3 regions of the Paenalkalicoccus suaedae genome follow, and region 3 is predicted to be linked to each of the others. Evidence: riboswitches for the same ligand, from Rfam matches in the RefSeq annotation. Region 3 holds a riboswitch; each other region holds the start of a gene.
What was found. A riboswitch is a leader RNA that binds a small molecule or an ion and turns the genes downstream of it on or off. The one in region 3 is predicted to bind thiamine pyrophosphate.
Positions count from the first base shown of each region.

Region 1 (6,252 bases), 670 kb from region 3:
CAATCGATTTAGTGAAGAAGTAAATGAAGCACTCAGACTTGCTGGTTTTAAAATAACAAAGCGCGGAGACTATAGCTTTTATTTAGGGTGTGTCCAAGGAATTCAGCTCCCTAAGAACAAACGAGAACGCTTTTTTGGAGTCGCAGATCCAAGACGGGATGGTACAGCCAGAGGACCAGAATTAAACGAATTGGGAGTGGATATATAGTGAAAATTGCTGTGGTATATAACCGTGAAAGTCAGGCGGTCATCAATTTATTCGGTACACAAAACAGAGAGAAGTACGGACTTGAGACAATTAAACGTATTAAGGACGGTTTGACTGCTGGTGGTCACGAAGTGAAGACATTTGAGGGAGATAAAAATCTCATCAAAAATTTAGAGGACTTTATGCCATCCGTACTTTCAGGAGAGCGACCGGGTCTTGTCTTTAACTTAAGCTACGGCATTCAAGGTAGAGGCCGCTATATGCATGTACCAGGTATGCTTGAAATGCTTGGTGTCCCTTATGTTGGGTCTGGTCCTGAAACGCATGCGCTGGCATTAGATAAAGTTGTTACAAAGATTTTGCTCATGCAACAAGGGCTACCAACGCCTAAATTTGCGGTGCTTAATAAACCAGATAGCCCGCTTGTGGAGAATTTGAAGTATCCTCTAATCGTAAAACCTAAGGACGAAGCGGTTTCCTTTGGACTTCGTATCGTAAATAACGAAGAAGAGCTTCGCGAGGGTGTTCGTGTGATTTATGAACAATTCAATGCGCCGACGCTTGTCGAAGAATATATTGAAGGACGGGAAGTAAACGTTGCCCTACTTGGGAATAATCCCGTCGAGCCATTACCACCCGTGGAGCTTGTTTTCCACAATGGTCCAAAGATTTTTACGTATGAAGATAAAAAGAATACGAGTGGTCGTACGGTAGAGAAAGTATGTCCAGCACCTTTATCAGAAGAGGAAACGAAGCGTGTGCAGGACTTAGCGGTGCAAACGTTTAAGGCACTAAACTGCTATGACTCGGCTCGCGTTGATTTTCGTATTGACCAGGATGGGAACCCGTATATTTTAGAGGTCAATTCCATGGCGAGCCTAGGTAGCGACGGATCGCTCGTATTTGCTGCAGATAAAATTGGCTTAGACTATACGAAGCTCGTTAATAGATTAATAGATGTTACGTGCGAGAGATATTTTGGCAAAGACTTTTTTGATGAAGAAAGCCACAAATCGTCTTCAACCGCTGATAAGCTTTTCCGCCGAGTCACGCAAAGTCGCTCTAAGATCGAAGCCGATTTAAAGACGTGGACGAACATGTCGAGTCGCACAGAGGATGCTGTTGGCCTTAGTAGCGTACGCAAGCTGTTTGAGGAGCGTTTAGGGAAGCTAAAGCTTGATCAAGTCGATGCGCTGACGAATGGTCGTTCTGCGTGGACGTGGGAGACGAAGGCAGGACTAACGGACGGAACGCTACTTGTCGTTCCTATTGATGTACCGGGCGGACGTAACGGCTTCCCAATTCCATACCGCCGCGAGCAGGAGTGGGTGTTTGGAGAAGGAATTGCTTCAAGTCGCGGTGGTATTGCGACTGTGTTAGCGGCTTTGCAGGCGTTGAAGGAAGAGAAGCTACTTAGTAAAACGAAGGTCGGCGTATTTTTCTATGCAGATGAAGGAAGAGGGATGCGCTACAGTTCGCAAATGCTTGTAAAAGCGGCGAGTCGGGCGAAGCAGGTGCTTGTCATGCAGCCTGGATTTGCGGAGGGGAAGGTTGTCGACCAACGCCGAGGAACAAAGGAATTCCAGCTCATTATTGAGGGAGATCCGTTGCGCATTGGGAAGGAATCAAAGAGTAGTGATGTGCTGAGCTATTTTATTGAGAATGCAGAGAAGCTAAAGAGCTTAAATAGTCGGAAGAAGAAGGTAGCTGTATCGGTTCAGGATATGAAGTCAGAGCGATATAGCGTGCTTATGCCGCACCGAGTGACGGCAACGCTCTCTGTCACATATTTAGATGAGACGACTGCGACGGAGGTCGAGCAGGAGCTTAAAAAGCTCTTCTCGGGGGCGAAATCAGGAATGAAAACATACATGGAACAGGTCGTCGATCGACCACCACTCTTGAGGAAGAAACTAAATCCAATCATTGCAAGGTTAAAGGAGTGGACAGAGGCAAAGCAACTTCCATTCGGCATTGAGTCTAGTCTACTTTCGACTGCGGCGGGAGTCATTCCAAGTGAAACACCAGTAGTATGTGGATTTTCGCCGGCAAGTAGAGATTTATATACGCCGAACGAGGCGCTACACCGTATTGAGCTCGTGCAACGATCATTGCTATTAGCGCTTTATTTGCAGGGAGAATAACGCTTATGGACAAGCTACCTATTTTTGTGTCGGTGCCACATGGTGGAACGAAGGTGCCTGAGGGTTTACGCAACAAACTACTGCTTTCCGAGCTTGAGATTGTGCACGACGGTGACACATGGACAGGGGAGCTATTTGACTTTAAGGAGCTTGCCCACGTGTTTGTTAGTCAGTCTGTGGCGAGGATTGTCGTTGATATGAACCGGGCGCCGGGTGATCTGCCGCCGCATAACGTGGACGGTGTCGTAAAGACGGTTGCGGTAACAGGTGAGAACGTATGGAAGCCATCGCTTTCAGAGGAAGAGATTAGGGATTTAGTGGAGACCATTCACGCACCTTATCATGAAGCTATGCGTGAGGGTCTTCTACAACCAATTTCATTTGGTGTAGACTGTCACACGATGCTTGCAGAAAGTCCTGTAATAGGTGGTGGAGAGGCGATAACGCGTCCGCTGTTTTGTATTAGTAACCGTGGAGGAGAAGATGGCATAGAGGAGGACGAGCCTGTCACGGCAAGTCCTGCGTTTATGCACAGAATGCGAGAGCTAATAGAAGAAGCATTTGCTGACTACGGGATTGACGGGGTAGAGCTGTGTGTGATCAATGCTCCGTTTAAAGGTGGCTATGTGACGCAATTACACGGTGCACAAACAGATAAGCCGTTCGTTCAGCTGGAGATAAATCGAAGGCTATATATGAGCGAGGAAAGTGGCGTTGCGCCGACCAAGGAGGAACGCGCGCAGATGTCAGAGCTGCGGGAGAAGCTTGGTCGCGTGTTTGCGCAGTTAGCGTTCGAGTTATCGGATTCAACGCTTCGATAACCGCCGGCTGTTTACAAATCTTCAGACAATAGGTACAATGAACGTAACAATACAATGACACGAACGCACTAGGGGTGCATCTATCTTGCTGAGAGACAGGCTTGTCCTGTTAACCCTTTGAACCCGAACTAGATAATACTAGCGTGGGGAAGTGCAGTTAATCATACGATTCACGCACTTATTCGTAAACGATTGCCTGCACCTTCCTATTAGTTTAGGAGCGTGCAGGCTTTTTTGCGTTTCGTCTTGTGTTGAAATAGAAAAGGGATGCTTACGGCAAATTAGTTTGTAAGTAATCACGATGGAGGAGAGTTTAGCATGCAAGGACTATCATGTGGAACAAGTAATATCGTAGGAGTAAGGTTTGCTATTTACCCAATGGCAGATAATTTTGTCGAAATCATTAAAGGGGCTTTAGAAGAAGTTGATACATCTAAAGTGTGGATGCAAACAGATGACGTGACAACATGTGTGCGAGGTCGAAGTGAACACGTATTTGACGTGGCGAAAGCGATCTTTATCCACGCAGCAAAAACTGGAACGCACGTTGTCTTTAGCGGAACATTTTCAATCGGATGTCCTGGTGACAGCGAGGGAGACACGTATATGTCGGAGAACGATGAGCGTCTAAACGAAGAAAAGTCTCAACAGGAATCTGTCGAAGCGGCATCTCACTTTGCACTTTACCCAATGGATAACCCGAACTACATGCAGGTTATTGCCGATCAGTGTGCAGTTGCACAAGAGCACGGTACGTTTACGAAGGGTGTTCACTACGCGTCTCGTTTAGATGGTGATGCAAATAAAGTCTTCCATACGCTTGAGACAGCATTTGTTAATGCCTCTAAAACAAAAGAACGCGCACATGTGACAATGACTGCTCACATTTCAGCAAATAGTCCATCAAAGAAGGACAACGCGTCATGATGAAATCCTGGAAGCTTAAAGAGATTGTCTTAATGTCCATCTTAGGAGTTGTGTTTGCTGTTGTTTACCTGCTCTTTTTCTTTGCAGGACAAGGCTTAACAAGCTTCTTAATTCCGTTTGGTTTAGGCCCGTTCGGCTATGAAGTCATCTTTGGAATATGGTTTATTGTCTCTATCATCGCCGCCTATATTATTCGAAAGCCAGGGGCTGCCTTCTGGTCGGAGCTTATTGCAGGAACCGTACAAGTACTTCTTGGAACGCCAGCAGGTCCAATGCTAATCATATCTGCTGCTATTCAAGGTATTGGCGCTGAGCTTGTCTTTGCAGCGACTCGCTATCGTGTTTATAACCTGTACGTGTTAATGATGGCGGGTATGTCGGCAGCGCTTTTCAGCTACGTATGGGGAATCTTCCAGTCCGGTCTTCTGGCAATGGAGCCATGGCTCATTATTACAACCTTTATCGTGCGAATGATCAGTGGTGCTCTACTTGCTGGATTACTCGGTAAATTCCTAAGTGATCAGCTCGCAAACACAGGCGTTCTGCGCGGCTATGCGTTAGGAAAGGAGCGCGAGGGACGCTATGAGCGTAAAGTCTCCTAATACACTCGTTCAGGCAGTTAACTACTCGTTTTCGTATGAGCAAGACCACCCTCTTTTAAACAACCTCTCTCTGACTATTTCAGAGGGAGAAACCACGATATTGGCAGGTGCAAGCGGCTCTGGGAAGAGCACGCTTGCACTTTGTTTAAATGGTTTATATCCAGAGGCTGTTGAAGGCTACAGTACTGGAGAGCTTTTCTTCCGCGATAAGAGCGTTACGTCCTTTGAGAAGGGAGAGCTCAATCAACAAATCGGTATTGTGTTTCAGGATCCTGAGAGCCAGTTTTGTATGCTTAAGGTAGAGGATGAGCTAGCCTTTACGCTCGAAAATATCGAAACACCGCGAGAGGAAATGGCCGACCTCATTTCTGATGTGTTAGAAAAAATCGGAATAACAAAGCTACGTCATCGTGATATTCACTCTCTTTCAGGTGGGCAAAAGCAAAAAGTCGCGCTCGCAGCCGTGCTACTACTAAAGCCAACGATGCTTATTTTAGATGAGCCAACTGCGAATCTGGATCCTCAGTCACGACTAGAGTTTGTTGAATTGATCGAACGTTTATCGATGACAACGCTTATTATTGACCATCAGCTAGAGGATTGGCTTCGATTCACAGATCGCATGCTTGTCTTATCTCGAAGTGGAGAGCTCGTACTTGAAGGAAAACCGATGGAGCTATTACGTAAACACAAGAACGAACTCGAAGCGGAGGGCATCACGTTCTCTCCCGTATATGAAGAACTCCCTCACGTCGATCATGGTTCCGAGATTTTACGCGTGCAAAATCTACAGTTTAAACGAAAGAAGAACGTCATTTTAACTAATATTGACTTTTCGATTCATGAGAAAGAATTTGTTGCGATTGTTGGTGGGAATGGTGCAGGGAAGTCAACAATGCTACAACTCCTATCTCGGCTTCTAAAGCCTACAAGAGGGTCTATTGAGCTTCATGGAACTGCTATTACATCCTTTCAGGAGCTAGAGCTTCGTGAGAAAATGGGCTTCGTGTTTCAAAATCCAGAGCATCAATTTATTACGGATTCAGTAGAAGAAGAGGTAGCCTTTGGGATGGAGGTTCGAGATGAGAGTGGAATTGGAGCACGAGTTGATGACCTGCTTCAACGCTTTCATCTTAAAAACCACCGCAGAGCCAACCCGTTTTCTTTAAGTGGCGGTCAAAAAAGGCGGCTGAGCGTGGCAACAATGCTCCACGAAGGGCAGGATATCCTGCTGTTTGATGAGCCAACGTTTGGTCAGGACGCGCGCACGTCGAGTGAGCTACTTAAAATCGTTAAATCACTTCAGGAGCAGGGGACAGCAATTGTCTTTGTTACGCATGATATGGATCTCGTTGATCAATACTGTGATAGAGCGCTCGTTTTCCACGAGCAAGAGTTGGCATTTGATGGATCACCAGAAGAGCTATTTCATAACGAGGCGCTTCTTCAAGCAGCGAGACTTCGCAAGCCGTACCGGATGAGACAGGCACTGGAGGTGGTTGGACAATGATTCAAGACATTAACCCCACGATTAAAGGTATCGCAGTCCT
Region 1 is NZ_CP041372.2:943,319-949,570, forward strand. Features, by position in the region: gene FLK61_RS05265 (gamma-glutamyltransferase family protein) at 1-208, shown strand, start outside; gene FLK61_RS05270 (M20/M25/M40 family metallo-hydrolase) at 208-2,352, shown strand; gene FLK61_RS05275 (N-formylglutamate amidohydrolase) at 2,358-3,173, shown strand; TPP riboswitch at 3,234-3,340, shown strand; gene FLK61_RS05280 (YkoF family thiamine/hydroxymethylpyrimidine-binding protein) at 3,492-4,100, shown strand; gene FLK61_RS05285 (ECF transporter S component) at 4,097-4,702, shown strand; gene FLK61_RS05290 (ABC transporter ATP-binding protein) at 4,683-6,212, shown strand; gene FLK61_RS05295 (energy-coupling factor transporter transmembrane component T family protein) at 6,209-6,252, shown strand, end outside.
Region 1: linked by a shared signal. The riboswitch ahead of FLK61_RS05280 (YkoF family thiamine/hydroxymethylpyrimidine-binding protein) and the one ahead of FLK61_RS01790 (thiamine phosphate synthase) in region 3 are both predicted to bind thiamine pyrophosphate.

Region 2 (6,252 bases), 1.8 Mb from region 3:
GATGGGTTAACAAACAAGCTATCTGCTATGGATTTGTCTGCGATCTTTAACGATCAAGAAATTCCGCTCGAGGAAGCTGCTCGCGCAATGATTAATGAGGCGAATAATCGCGGTGGAGAGGACAATATCACCGTAGCGCTCGTTAGGCATCAAAAGGAAGTGAATGCATCATGATAGGAAAACGTTTAAACGATCGCTATAAATTAATTCGTCCAATTGGCGGCGGCGGGATGGCAGACGTTTATTTAGCGAAAGATCTTATTCTCGATCGTCATGTCGCTGTAAAAATGCTCAAAACGCAGTTTTCTAATGACGATGAGTTTATTCAACGATTTAGACGCGAAGCAGAAGCGGCAACTAGCCTCTCTCATCCGAACGTTGTTAGTATATATGACGTCGGGGAAGAAGAGGATTTATATTATATTGTTATGGAGTACGTCGAGGGCGAAACGTTAAAGGACTATGTTGTTGCGAATGGGTCGCTTTCGGTTGATGAGTCTATTCGTATTTTAAAACAAATTGCCTCGGCGCTCTCTCACGCCCATGCGAACCATATCGTACACCGGGATATAAAGCCTCAAAACATATTGATTGGTGTAGATGGCATTGCTAAAGTAACAGATTTTGGGATTGCTCGTGCGATTAACGAAGCAACCATTACGCATACAAATTCTGTGTTGGGCTCGGTTCACTACTTATCGCCAGAACAAGCACGTGGTGGACAGGTCACCTTTAAATCGGATCTTTATTCCTTAGGGATAATCGGGTTTGAAATGCTAACGGGTGAAGCACCGTTCAAAGGGGACACAGCTGTTTCTGTTGCTATTAAGCATATTCAAGAACCCATTCCTTCTGTGACAGAAAAAGCGCCGCATGTGCCTCAAAGCGTGGATAATATGATCATGAAGCTAACAGCGAAAGATGTTACGAACCGCTATGAGTCAGCAGATGAACTGCAACGAGAATTAGCTACTATACTGGATCCTTCACGAGTGAATGAGGCGCCAATTGAGCGCGAGGACGATCCTGAAGCGACAAAAGCTATTCCTGTTATACCGGCTGATGCGCCGCTTGAAGGTGACCCAACGCTAGTAAGGAAGCCGGACGAGGCACCTGCTCAAGGTCCTGCAGCAGAACCTGCTAAAAAGAAGAAAAAGCGTGTAGGGAAATGGATTGGCTTATCGGCTCTATTTCTTGCTTTACTGTTATTTTTAGTGTTCTTCCTTATTCCAAGACTACTTTATGTAAATGATGTGACGATTCCTGAAGGGTTAGTTGGGCAGCCGTCCTCAGAAGTAGTAGCAGAGCTTGAAACGCTAGGTTTAGAAGTAGAGCTCACGTATAGAGAAGACGATACTGTGGAACCAGACCATGTTATCTCAACGAATCCTCAAGGTGGTAATAACGTAAAAGAGGGCTCTTTAGTGACGGTATTTGCTAACGAAGCGAATGGCACGGTCGACATGAATGATGTAGTTGGTCTATCACTTGAGGAAGCGGAAGAGCTTTTAGCAGATTTTGAGGATATAGAAGTTGTTTATGAAGAGAGTGCGACAGAAGATGAAGGAACAGTTTTATCGCAGTCACCAGAAGCAAATGAACCAGTCATTGCAGAAGAAACAGTTGTCACTCTTACGGTTAGTGAGGGTATGACGTATGTGATGGATAATTTGTTTGGAATGACGCGTTCTGAGGTACTCGATCAGATGGATGATAATCCTTATGTAACATTAAGATTCGAAGAAGATTTCCATCCATCCATTGAGTCAGGATTAGTTATTGCACAATCTCCATCAAGAGGGACAGAAATTAATGCTCCTGTAACAGTAGAGGTTACTTTCTCACGTGGACCTGAGCCATCGTCTTCAGGGGGATCTTCTGAGATTGAGACTCCTGAGCCAGATCCAGAACCGGAGCCAGAGCCAGATCCTGGCGAAGAGGACGGTCCAGTTACAAGTGACGTACCATTTTCAGTAGAAGTACCGCCTGCGCCAGAGGGATCAGAACCACCTGAGTATCGTATTCAAATCTCTATTATTGATTCTGAGAGCGATACACCTAGAGAAGTCGTTAGCGAGTCCATCACGGAGACGACTAGATTTACGCTACCTATGACGTTAAACCCAGGTGACACAGGATATCTGCTTTTATATGTGAATGGACAAGAATTCTCAGAGTCACCTTACGAATACACCTATGAGGAATTATTAAGCTATCAATAAATGGAGGTTTGCATGGCAATTGGGAGAATCGTAAAAGCATTAAGTGGATTTTACTATGTCGAAAACGAGGACGGCATTTTTCAGTGCAGAGGTAGAGGGAACTTTAGAAAGAGAAAGCTAACGCCACTAGTTGGAGACTGGGTTGTTTTTGAAGCGGAAAATCGTACAGACGGATATGTATTAGAATTACATGATAGGACGAATGAGCTCATTCGTCCTCCAATAGCGAATGTTGAACAGGCTGTACTCGTTTTTTCTGTCCATGAGCCGGCGTTTAGTCCACTATTACTAGACAAATTCCTTGTGCATATTGAAGCAAACGACATTCAACCACTTATATGCTTATCTAAGATGGATTTATTGCCAGAGGAAAAACTAGAAGAGATTCGTCAGTATAAAAAGGAGTATGAAAAAATCGGCTATGAAGTGATATCTACATCGGTTCACCAAGCGGATACGATCGAAGAGTTGAAGCCTGCCTTAGCAAATCGTGTGTCTGTTTTTGCTGGACAATCGGGTGTTGGTAAATCATCGCTGTTAAATGCGATAAAGCCGGAGCTAGATTTAGAGACGAATGCGATCTCAAAAAGCTTAAATCGAGGGAAGCACACCACGAGACACGTGGAGCTTATTCCTATCGAAGGTGGCTATGTAGCAGATACTCCTGGTTTTAGTTCTCTAGATTACCATGGTATTACCGAGGACTCTCTCTCCGCCTGCTATCCTGAAATGGCTGATCGAATACAGGAATGCAAGTTTAGAGGATGTACGCATTCAAATGAGCCTAAATGTGCGGTCAAGGCAGCTGTCGAAGATGGAGAGATTGCGCAGCATCGTTATGATAGCTATATTCAATTTTTAGAAGAAATTAAATCGCAAAAGCGGAGGTACTAGCATGTCAGTTAAAATTGCACCATCTATTCTTTCAGCTAATTTTGCCGAACTAGGTAAAGAAATTAAGGATGTCGAGGAAGGAGGAGCGGATTATATTCACATCGATGTAATGGACGGTCATTTTGTTCCGAACATTACGATTGGACCGCTTATTGTTGAAGCTGTGCGTCCGATTACGACATTACCGTTAGATGTGCACCTTATGATCGAAAATCCGGATCAATATATTCCTGACTTTTGTAAAGCTGGAGCGGATATTATTACGGTACACGTAGAGGCATGTCCTCACTTGCACCGTACGATTCATTTGATTAAAGAAAATGGGGTTAAAGCAGGCGTTGTATTAAATCCGGCTACTCCAGTAGATGTGATCAAGCCAATTATTGACGATATTGATATGGTATTACTTATGACAGTAAATCCAGGCTTCGGTGGGCAATCTTTTATTTCTTCCGTGCTACCCAAAATTACAGAAGTAAAAGAGCTTGTCGGAGATCGTGATATTGAGATTGAAGTCGATGGTGGCGTCAACGAAATGACAGCAAAACAGTGCGTAGATGCTGGTGCAAATGTTCTTGTTGCGGGATCGGCTATTTATAATCAAGAGGATCGACACGCTGCCATTGCGAAAATTCGTCAACAGTAGTAAAGTGAAATTACTTAAACGAAATTAAAATAATGAACCACAAGGGGAGTCTTAGAGGACTGAGAGGAAGCATGCGCTTCGACCCTTTAAACCTGTAAGTTGATACTTGCGTAGGGATGTGGAGATGATGCTAACAGACAGCTGTTGCCTTCTCGGCATAAGCTGTCTTTTTTTGTGGTTCTAAAAAAAGGGGATTATTTATTATGAGACAAAACAAACGATTACTTATTATGCTCGAAATCGCTATTATGAGCGGTCTTGCTTATGTGTTAGACTTAATTCCACTGTTTCAAATGCCTCAAGGGGGATCTATTACGCTCTCTATGCTTCCAATCCTTATTCTCGCTTATAGACGAGGAGTTATTGCTGGGATTATAGCTGGCGGATTGTTTGGCACATTAAATCTAATGTTTAATTCATTCGTGGTTCACTGGGCGCAGGCATTACTCGACTATCCGATCGCCTTTTTAGTGATAGGTTTAGCTGGTATTTTTCGTTTTTCAAGTCAGGCTTCGTTCCGTAAAAAGCTTACACTTCTTATCGCAGGAGTGGCATTAGCATCTGCATTACGATTACTTTCACACTTTACTGCAGGTGTAATTTGGTTCGGTAGCTTTGCCCCTGAAGGGATGTCGCCAGTATGGTATTCATTTATCTATAATCTAAGCTATATCGCACCTACATTTGTTATTTTAGTCATTATCATGGTCTTATTTGCTAATAAGGGAAAAGTCGTGCTACACCCCTCTAACGGACGTGTAGCATGACATATTTGTTAGTAGCAGGAGGTCCAAAAGTGGACCTTCCATCCCTTCAAGAGCTTTGCGACGAGCTTAAACCGACTGGCATTATAGGCGTTGATAGAGGAGCTTATTATCTTTTAGAGGCTTGTATTACACCAAATCTTGCTATCGGGGACTTTGATTCAATCGGAGAAACATATTTAAAGCAACTAAAAGCAGAATCAGTAGAACTAACCACTTTCCCTGCAGAAAAAGATCAGACAGATATGGAGCTGGCACTTGATATTGTTAAAGAAAGATTTAACGCTAAAAAGCTTATTATTGTTGGGGCGACAGGAGGCAGATTAGATCACTTTTTAATGAACGTGCAGTTGTTAGAGGTTGCTGCTACACGTGGGATTGAAGTGGAGATACTCAATACTTCCAATCGAATGAGTTATCTAGATAGCGGCGTCAAACATGTAAAGCATTCCATATACACCTATTTATCCTTATTAGCTATTACAGAAAAAGTTTCTGGAATAACGCTTACTGGAGTGAAATATGAATTAACAAATGCTCAATTAAAGCGTGGTTCGAGCCTTTGTGTTAGTAATGAAATCGTAGATGACGAAGCAATTGTGAAGATTGAATCAGGTAAAGTAATCGTGATTGAGTCCAAGGACGAAAATTAAGTGGTACTATCTGTGGCAGACTGAATATATATGTAATAGAATCGCTTTTTTCCGTCAGGAGGGAGTAGCATGAAGTTTTATACGATCCGTTTGCCGAAGTTTATAGGGGGCGTTGTGCGAGCTGTACTTGGCACAATTGGAAAAGGGTAATACAAAGAAAAGGACTCCTAATCCGATTAACGGATTAGGAGTCCTTTTACGTAATAGGTCACAAAATTATACGCGCTGAACTTTACCAGACTTAAGTGCGCGAGCTGAAACGTATACGCGCTTCGGCTTACCGTCCACTAAAATTCGTACCTTTTGAACGTTTGCGCCCCAACGACGCTTCGTTGAGTTAAGTGCGTGTGAACGCTTGTTTCCAGTAGATGGACCTTTACCTGTAATAACACATCTGCGTGCCATGGAAATCCCTCCTTCTTTCAAACCGTAACTTTCAATCACAGTTATTTCAAACAACATACTTGGATATATTAGCATAGCATTCTGTTAAATACAAGTGATTTCAGAGATATTTCAAGTAAAAAACCTTGACAGCCGATTCGCTTCAGGTAGTATATATACCGGAGTGCCTTTCATAATGTTCGGTTTTATAGTAAAATGGCGATAGCCTTTCGGTAAAAACCTTTTTGAGGAGGCAATGACATTTATGACGATCGAAATTAAAACAAACTATGGAAATATTGATGTATCTAAAGAAGTAACGGCAGTAATCGCTGGTGGGGCCGCAGTAGACTGCTACGGGATTGTTGGCATGGCATCTCAAAAGCAGCTAAAAGACGGCATTACGGATCTTTTAGGCCGCGAAAATTTAGCGCGGGGTGTTGTTATTCGCGAGGATAATGACGACGTACATATTGATATGTACATTATCGTAAGCTATGGGACAAAGATTTCAGAGGTAGCTCATAACGTACAACAAAAAGTAAAGTATCAGCTAGAACAAATGCTAGGACTTAAAGTAACGTCTGTAAATATTTTTGTATCAGGTGTTCGCGTAGCGAACGATTAGATGTGATTAGTTAGGAGGAACACGTGTGGTTAACAAGATCGAGGGAGATAAGTTTGCGCAA
Region 2 is NZ_CP041372.2:2,080,416-2,086,667, reverse strand. Features, by position in the region: gene FLK61_RS11060 (Stp1/IreP family PP2C-type Ser/Thr phosphatase) at 1-174, shown strand, start outside; gene pknB (Stk1 family PASTA domain-containing Ser/Thr kinase) at 171-2,222, shown strand; gene rsgA (ribosome small subunit-dependent GTPase A) at 2,235-3,116, shown strand; gene rpe (ribulose-phosphate 3-epimerase) at 3,118-3,762, shown strand; TPP riboswitch at 3,795-3,896, shown strand; gene thiT (energy-coupled thiamine transporter ThiT) at 3,966-4,529, shown strand; gene FLK61_RS11035 (thiamine diphosphokinase) at 4,526-5,179, shown strand; gene spoVM (stage V sporulation protein SpoVM) at 5,249-5,329, shown strand; gene rpmB (50S ribosomal protein L28) at 5,396-5,584, opposite strand; gene FLK61_RS11020 (Asp23/Gls24 family envelope stress response protein) at 5,829-6,191, shown strand.
Region 2: linked by a shared signal. The riboswitch ahead of thiT (energy-coupled thiamine transporter ThiT) and the one ahead of FLK61_RS01790 (thiamine phosphate synthase) in region 3 are both predicted to bind thiamine pyrophosphate.

Region 3 (6,252 bases):
AAATGTGTGACAGTCATGCTTCCTACATATAGAAGCATTTCCATAAGTGAAAGTTGTCTATAGGATAAACGCATATGATTGCCTCCTAGCTGTAGCATACGAAAATATGGTGTCATGCAACAGAACAAATCAGGTACACCGTGATGTACCATGATTGCATCTCGAGTTAGGTTTTCTCACGAGAGGATAGGGTCAGGTAGGTGTTCTGTTTGCTTCACTATATAGTATTTCCATAGCGTATAACCGCTTATTAAAATTCCTGTAATTGGAGGGCAAGGTTAACAGTGGTCACCTTTTTAGTGGGGCGGGAAAGAAGAGGATCTTGATGAGGGAAGGGAGGTGGGAAGTGAGACAAGCAACGCAGAATCTCAAACCCCCTCACAACCAAAAGAACCCCTCCAAAGAGGGGCTCTACATGTATAAGCGTCCTATGCTGTAATTTCTTTCTCCACCTGTTTCATCTTCGTCTTACAAAGTGGACAGGCTTTCTCTGACAGTCGCTCGGACTCGTCTTGTGGAGAGACGCGCATCCAGCCGTTGCAGCTTTTGCTTGTGCAGTCCCAAACGAGGGCAGTGATGCGCAGGCGTGGCTTTTGTTCTGCGACGCGACTGGCAAACGCACGATCAGACCGACCAGACCGACCAGATCGTTCGAGCGAGGTGCGAGGGCGTTCTTTTTCGCCGAAGGCCTCGAGTAAGAAGCGAGAGACATCTGTTTCTTTTCCTCGATAGTAGGAGGGCGAGCTAATATAGAGCTCCTCCATGGCGCGCGTGACGGCAACGTATAAAAGACGACGTTCTTCCTCAATAGCGTGCTCTACTTTTTGCTTCCCTTTTCCGTCGATCATCAAGTCAGATCGCTTATCCGCCTCAAGGGCAGAGGAGTGTGGCAAAATCGTTTCCGATGCTCCGATCACGTACACGACAGGGAATTCGAGACCCTTCGCGCGGTGGATCGTCATCAACGATAGCACGTCTGCGTCGGACTGCTTGCGAAGCTCTTCCATCTCTTTATGGCGGGCGATAATATCCTCAATGAAGGATAGATACTCCTTAATTGACCCAAACTTATCCGCCGAAGCCTCAAGCTCCGTAAGCATCTCCTTGACCATGTCTTTGTCTAACGTTGCAACGCGGCGCTCGTCTGCGTCGAGATACGCATCGTAGACAGCGCGTACCTGTCTAATCGCGTCTCGAGGCTTTTTACCTGCTAACGACTCAATTAATTTCATCCGGCGAGAAATTGCGGTGCGTTGAAACTCCTTTAAATGTGGTAGTGTCATCGCATGCAGTAATAGCTTTGGCTCTGGACTAACAATATCCTGACGGTGAATGTGTGCCATCGTTGTCTCACGCGCCAGGTAAAGCGTCGACACCATGCCACTGACGGCGTCGATATTGTTAGGATCCACGGCAAGTCGGAGGTGGTCTAACACTGGCTTTACGAGTCCCGATTCATAAAAGGTTTCCTGCTTTCCGAATGTCACAAACGGAATGCCGCGAAGCACCAGTTGGTCGACCATCGCTCGGCTACAGGAAAAGGTCCTGTGCAGGATCGCGATCTCTCTTAAACGGCGTTTACCGGATGCGATGTCCGCCGACACATTCGCGACGATCTGCTCAGCTTCGTCGTCTGTTGTTGCTGGTCGGAGATACAACGTGGTTTGTCCAGGAGAATTGGCGGTCTGGAGCGTTTTGGGATGGCGCATCGTATTATGCTCGATGATTGCATTGCCTAGCCCGAGAATCCCTGGTGTGGAGCGGTAGTTGACGGGCAGGGTGATGGTTGTGGCGCGCGGATAGTGCTTGTCGAAGTCGAGTATGATGGTGCTGTCTGCGCCGTTAAAGCTGTAAATCGTCTGGTCGTCATCGCCAACGACGAAAAGGTTTTGGTGCGTGCCTGTGAGCATGCGAATGAGCTCGAATTGGATCGGATTTGTGTCCTGCCACTCGTCACAGAGGATGTAGCGAAAGCGTGTCTGAAGCTTACCGAGTAGCTCGTTGTCCTCATTGAGCAATTTCCAAGCGAGGAGGAGCATGTCGTCAAAATCTATATAGTGGTGCTCGTCCTTCCAGTCCTCATAGGCGATCAGGATGGCTTTGGTCTCGTGCTCAATGTGCGTTTTAGCGTCAATATCGTGCGCGGTTTTCATGCGGCTTTTTAGCTCTGACAAGGTGGCAAGCAGAGTCTCTGGCTCATACGAATCGTGCAAGCCACGCGTTTTTAAGATGCGCTTGATGGCGATTTGCTTGTGCCGATCGTTTTGCAAAATCCGATGATCATAGCCTCGACTAACTAATAGCCGGTAAAAAATCGAGTGGAACGTCCCAGCAGTCAGTTGCTTTGCTAAGGATGGCGTGTAGCCTGGGAGCTTCGCAATTCGGCTTCGCATCTCATCCGCTGCTTTTCTCGTAAAGGTAAGCAGGAGAATGTTTTTGGGAGAAACACCATTGACGGAAGTTAAGTAGCCGGTCCGAGAGACGAGGACGCGTGTCTTTCCACTGCCAGCACCTGCGATAATTCGCGCAGGTCCATCACCGTGGCGAACGGCTTCTAGCTGTTGCTCATTTAGTGTGATGCCAGATTCCTCTAATCTATGTAAATACGAATAGTCGCTGTCGGACTCGCGAATCACCGAAGTGAGCAGCGGCGCTTTTGGTGCAGGGGGTATTTTATCTAAAAACGACCCAGCAGGATGCAACGCCTGAGGTCTTTTTTTAGGCTGTGCATAGTTGTGTTGCATAAAGGGGTGAGCCTCCTTTTAAGTCTAAACAATACCCCTATTAAAGCATATTTCATTGCCGAATCATAGACGACATTAGAGGGAGGTACAACAGTTGCATGTAAACCGCCTTCCATGGTAAAGTTTAACTAAATTCATATAGCAATCCACTAGGGGAGCCTGAACGTGCGGGCTGAGACGGAGATAATCCGGACCCTCAGAACCTGATCTAGTTCATACTAGCGTAGGGAAGTGCCTCGACTGTTAGCATCGGTACATCAACGTATCGATCCCAAATCACCCTTAACAGCCACTTCCTATCTACATCAGGAGGTGGCTTTTTGTATGCCTTTTTTAGAGGAAGGAGGAAGGAACCGTGCGATTACAGGTACACGTTCTTTCTAGTGGCAATGGAGAGATCGATGCGCAAACTGCCACAAAGCTTGCGCCACGTATTGATGCCTTACACATACGAGAAAAGCGTTCGTCAGCAAGGGACGTCTATGAACTTGGACAGCAGTTAGTGAAAGCTGGCTTTCCAAAAGAGAAGCTCGTGATAAACGATCGTGTTGACGTTGCGCTTGCGTTAGGGGCAGGAGGAGTTCACTTAGGAGGCTTAAGCTTATCTCCAAAGATAGTGAAACAGCTTGCGCCTACGCTGCGCGTCGGGAGATCCATCCACGACGTGTCGGAGCTTACAGAGGTGGAGGATGCCGACTATGTATTTTACGGTCACATTTATGCAACTGCCTCGAAGCCAGGGCTGTTACCACGCGGTATAGCCGCTTTAGAGGAAGTCGTTCGGGCATCACACCTACCAGTTTATGCAATCGGAGGCGTGAAGCCGTTTCATATAGAAGAGATTGAAGCAACAGGGGCGGCAGGTATTGCCGTCCTATCAGGAATTTTAGGTGCGAGAGACCCTATTCAGGCAACGGATGAGTTTACAGGGAGGCGATTAGATGCACAGCTATGATGTCATTGTTGTTGGCGGAGGCGTAATTGGTGGAGCCATCTCGTATTATTTGTCGAAGCAGGGCGTACGTGTGTTAGCAGTAGAACAACGCACCCTTGGCTACGGAGCTTCGTCAAAGGCGGCTGGGATGCTTGCTGTTGAGGCGGAGTACCAGCCGGATCATCCACTTTATGACCTGGCGATGGAGAGTCGTAGGCAATTGAAGGAGCTTGCGCAACTTTTTCTCGATGAATTGGGGATAGATATAGGCTTTGAGCAAAATGGCATGCTCCTATTAGGGAGTAAGGGATCGCTTACCTTAGAGGACATGCGAGAGCTTGAGCCGAAGCTACGGACGAAAGAAGCGGGCGTCCATTACGAAGAAGGCGCACAAATCAGATCCAAGCAACTGACGCTCGCGTATTGGCGAGCGGCGATTGCAAATGGCGTCGAGGTACTAGAGCAAACGGATGTGAAGCGGCTATTAATGAAAGAGGGTCGCGTCTGTGGCATAGAGACGTCGAGTCAAAAATTTTATGCGGACACCGTAATTGTGGCGAGCGGCGTAGCAAGTAGTGAGCTGTTACCAGGGCTTTGTCCACTCCTTCCAGTGAAGGGGGAAATTATCTCTGTCACGACGGAGAAGCGACTGTTACAACGGACGATTTATGCGCGCGACTGTTACTTAGTGCCGAAGGGGGAAAACGAGCTGTTAATCGGAGCGACTAGCTACCCAGGAGATGGTACAGAAGGCGTTTCGCTAGAGGGTGTAATGGGATTACTTGCGCGCGCAACTGCGCTTGTACCAGAGCTTGCTAAAGCGAAGTGGAACGAGACGTGGAGCGGCGTTCGTCCGCGTACGTTTGATGATTTACCGTATATCGGACGTCATCCAGAGATCCAAGGTTTAGTGATGGCAACAGGTCATTATCGAAATGGGATGCTCCTGTCTGCGATAACTGGTCAGCTTGTGTCTGACCTCGTTTGGAACAATAGGGTGCCAGAGGCGTTAGCGCCTGTTTCGCCAGAGAGAAGGGGGGTAGTGGAGCATGGTCTTGCATATTAACGGTGAGGCGCGCGAGTTGCCTTTGGAGGCGGCGTCTGTGCGTGAGTTGTTGGAGCATTTGGATTTGGGGTCCAAGCTGATTCTCGTGGAATTGAACCGAGAAGCGGTGGATCGGTCGTCGTTTGATGAGGTGGTTGTTCGTGATGGGGACGCTATTGAGCTTGTTCAATTTGTTGGAGGGGGTTAATTCATGCTTGTCATTAATGGGAAGTCGTTTGGATCGCGTTTGATGGTTGGTACGGGGAAGTATGCGGATTTTAAGGTGCAAAAAGAGGCTGTTGCAGCGTCGGGCTCGGAGATTTTGACGTTTTCGGTCGCGAGGATGCACGTTGCGGATGCGAGTCAGCCAAACTTTTTGGAGGAAATTGATGTGGGTCGCTATTCGCTATTGCCAAATACGGCTGGAGCGAAGACGGCAGAGGAGGCGGTGCGTATTGCGAAGCTTGCTCGTTCATCTGGTTTATGCGACATGATTAAGGTGGAGGTTATTGGTTGTCAAAAGACGCTGTTGCCGGATCCGATTGAGACACTGCGCGCGTCTGAGGAGCTTGTGAAGGAGGGCTTTACGGTACTTCCATACACGTCGGATGATGTACTACTTGCGAGACGTCTCGAAGAGGTTGGCGTGCATGCAGTTATGCCTGGTGCGTCCCCGATAGGGTCAGGACAGGGGATCGTCAATCCATTGTCGCTTCGGTTAATCATCGAGCAGGCATCGGTTCCGGTTATTATCGATGCAGGACTCGGATCACCGGCGGATGTGGTAGAAGCGATGGAGCTAGGAGCAGACGGTGTGCTTCTTAATACGGCGATTGCTGGCGCAGACGATCCAGTAAAGATGGCGCGTGCCATGGCGCTCGCGACAGAAGCGGGTCGACTAGGCTTTGAAGCTGGTCGCATTGCTAAAAAGCCATACGCCACAGCAAGTAGCCCACAGGAGGGTCTCGGGTGAATCGATACTCTAGACATGAGCTTTTTTCAGGAATAGGAAAGAAGGGGCAGAAGCGTATTCGGGATGGACACGTGTTGATCCTTGGACTTGGAGCGCTTGGCGCAAGCTCTTCCGAGATGCTGACACGAGCAGGCGTTGGGCGCCTTACGCTTATTGATCGCGACTACGTAGATTGGACGAACCTTCAGCGTCAGCGCTTGTACACGGAAGCTGATGCAACGGCCCGCATGCCAAAGGCGGCGATCGCAAAAGATCGCCTTGAAGCGATCAACAAGGAGGTTGCCATCACTGCGCACGTGATGGATGCGACGGCGGAGGAGCTAGAGCGTTTAATTTTAGCTAGCGATATTGACGTCATCGTTGATGCGACAGATAATTTCGATGCACGCATGATGGTGAATGACCTTTCGTTAAAGCATGATGTGCCATGGATTTACGGCGCCTGTATCGGAAGCTATGGGATGTCGTATACGTTTTTGCCGGGTCAGGGTGGGCCATGCCTCACCTGCTTACTAGACGAGTTGCCTACCGGCGGTCCTACGTGCGACACGGCAGG
Region 3 is NZ_CP041372.2:276,371-282,622, forward strand. Features, by position in the region: gene FLK61_RS01780 (BglG family transcription antiterminator) at 1-74, opposite strand, end outside; gene FLK61_RS01785 (UvrD-helicase domain-containing protein) at 429-2,744, opposite strand; TPP riboswitch at 2,886-2,991, shown strand; gene FLK61_RS01790 (thiamine phosphate synthase) at 3,100-3,699, shown strand; gene FLK61_RS01795 (FAD-dependent oxidoreductase) at 3,686-4,744, shown strand; gene thiS (sulfur carrier protein ThiS) at 4,728-4,931, shown strand; gene FLK61_RS01805 (thiazole synthase) at 4,935-5,696, shown strand; gene FLK61_RS01810 (ThiF family adenylyltransferase) at 5,693-6,252, shown strand, end outside.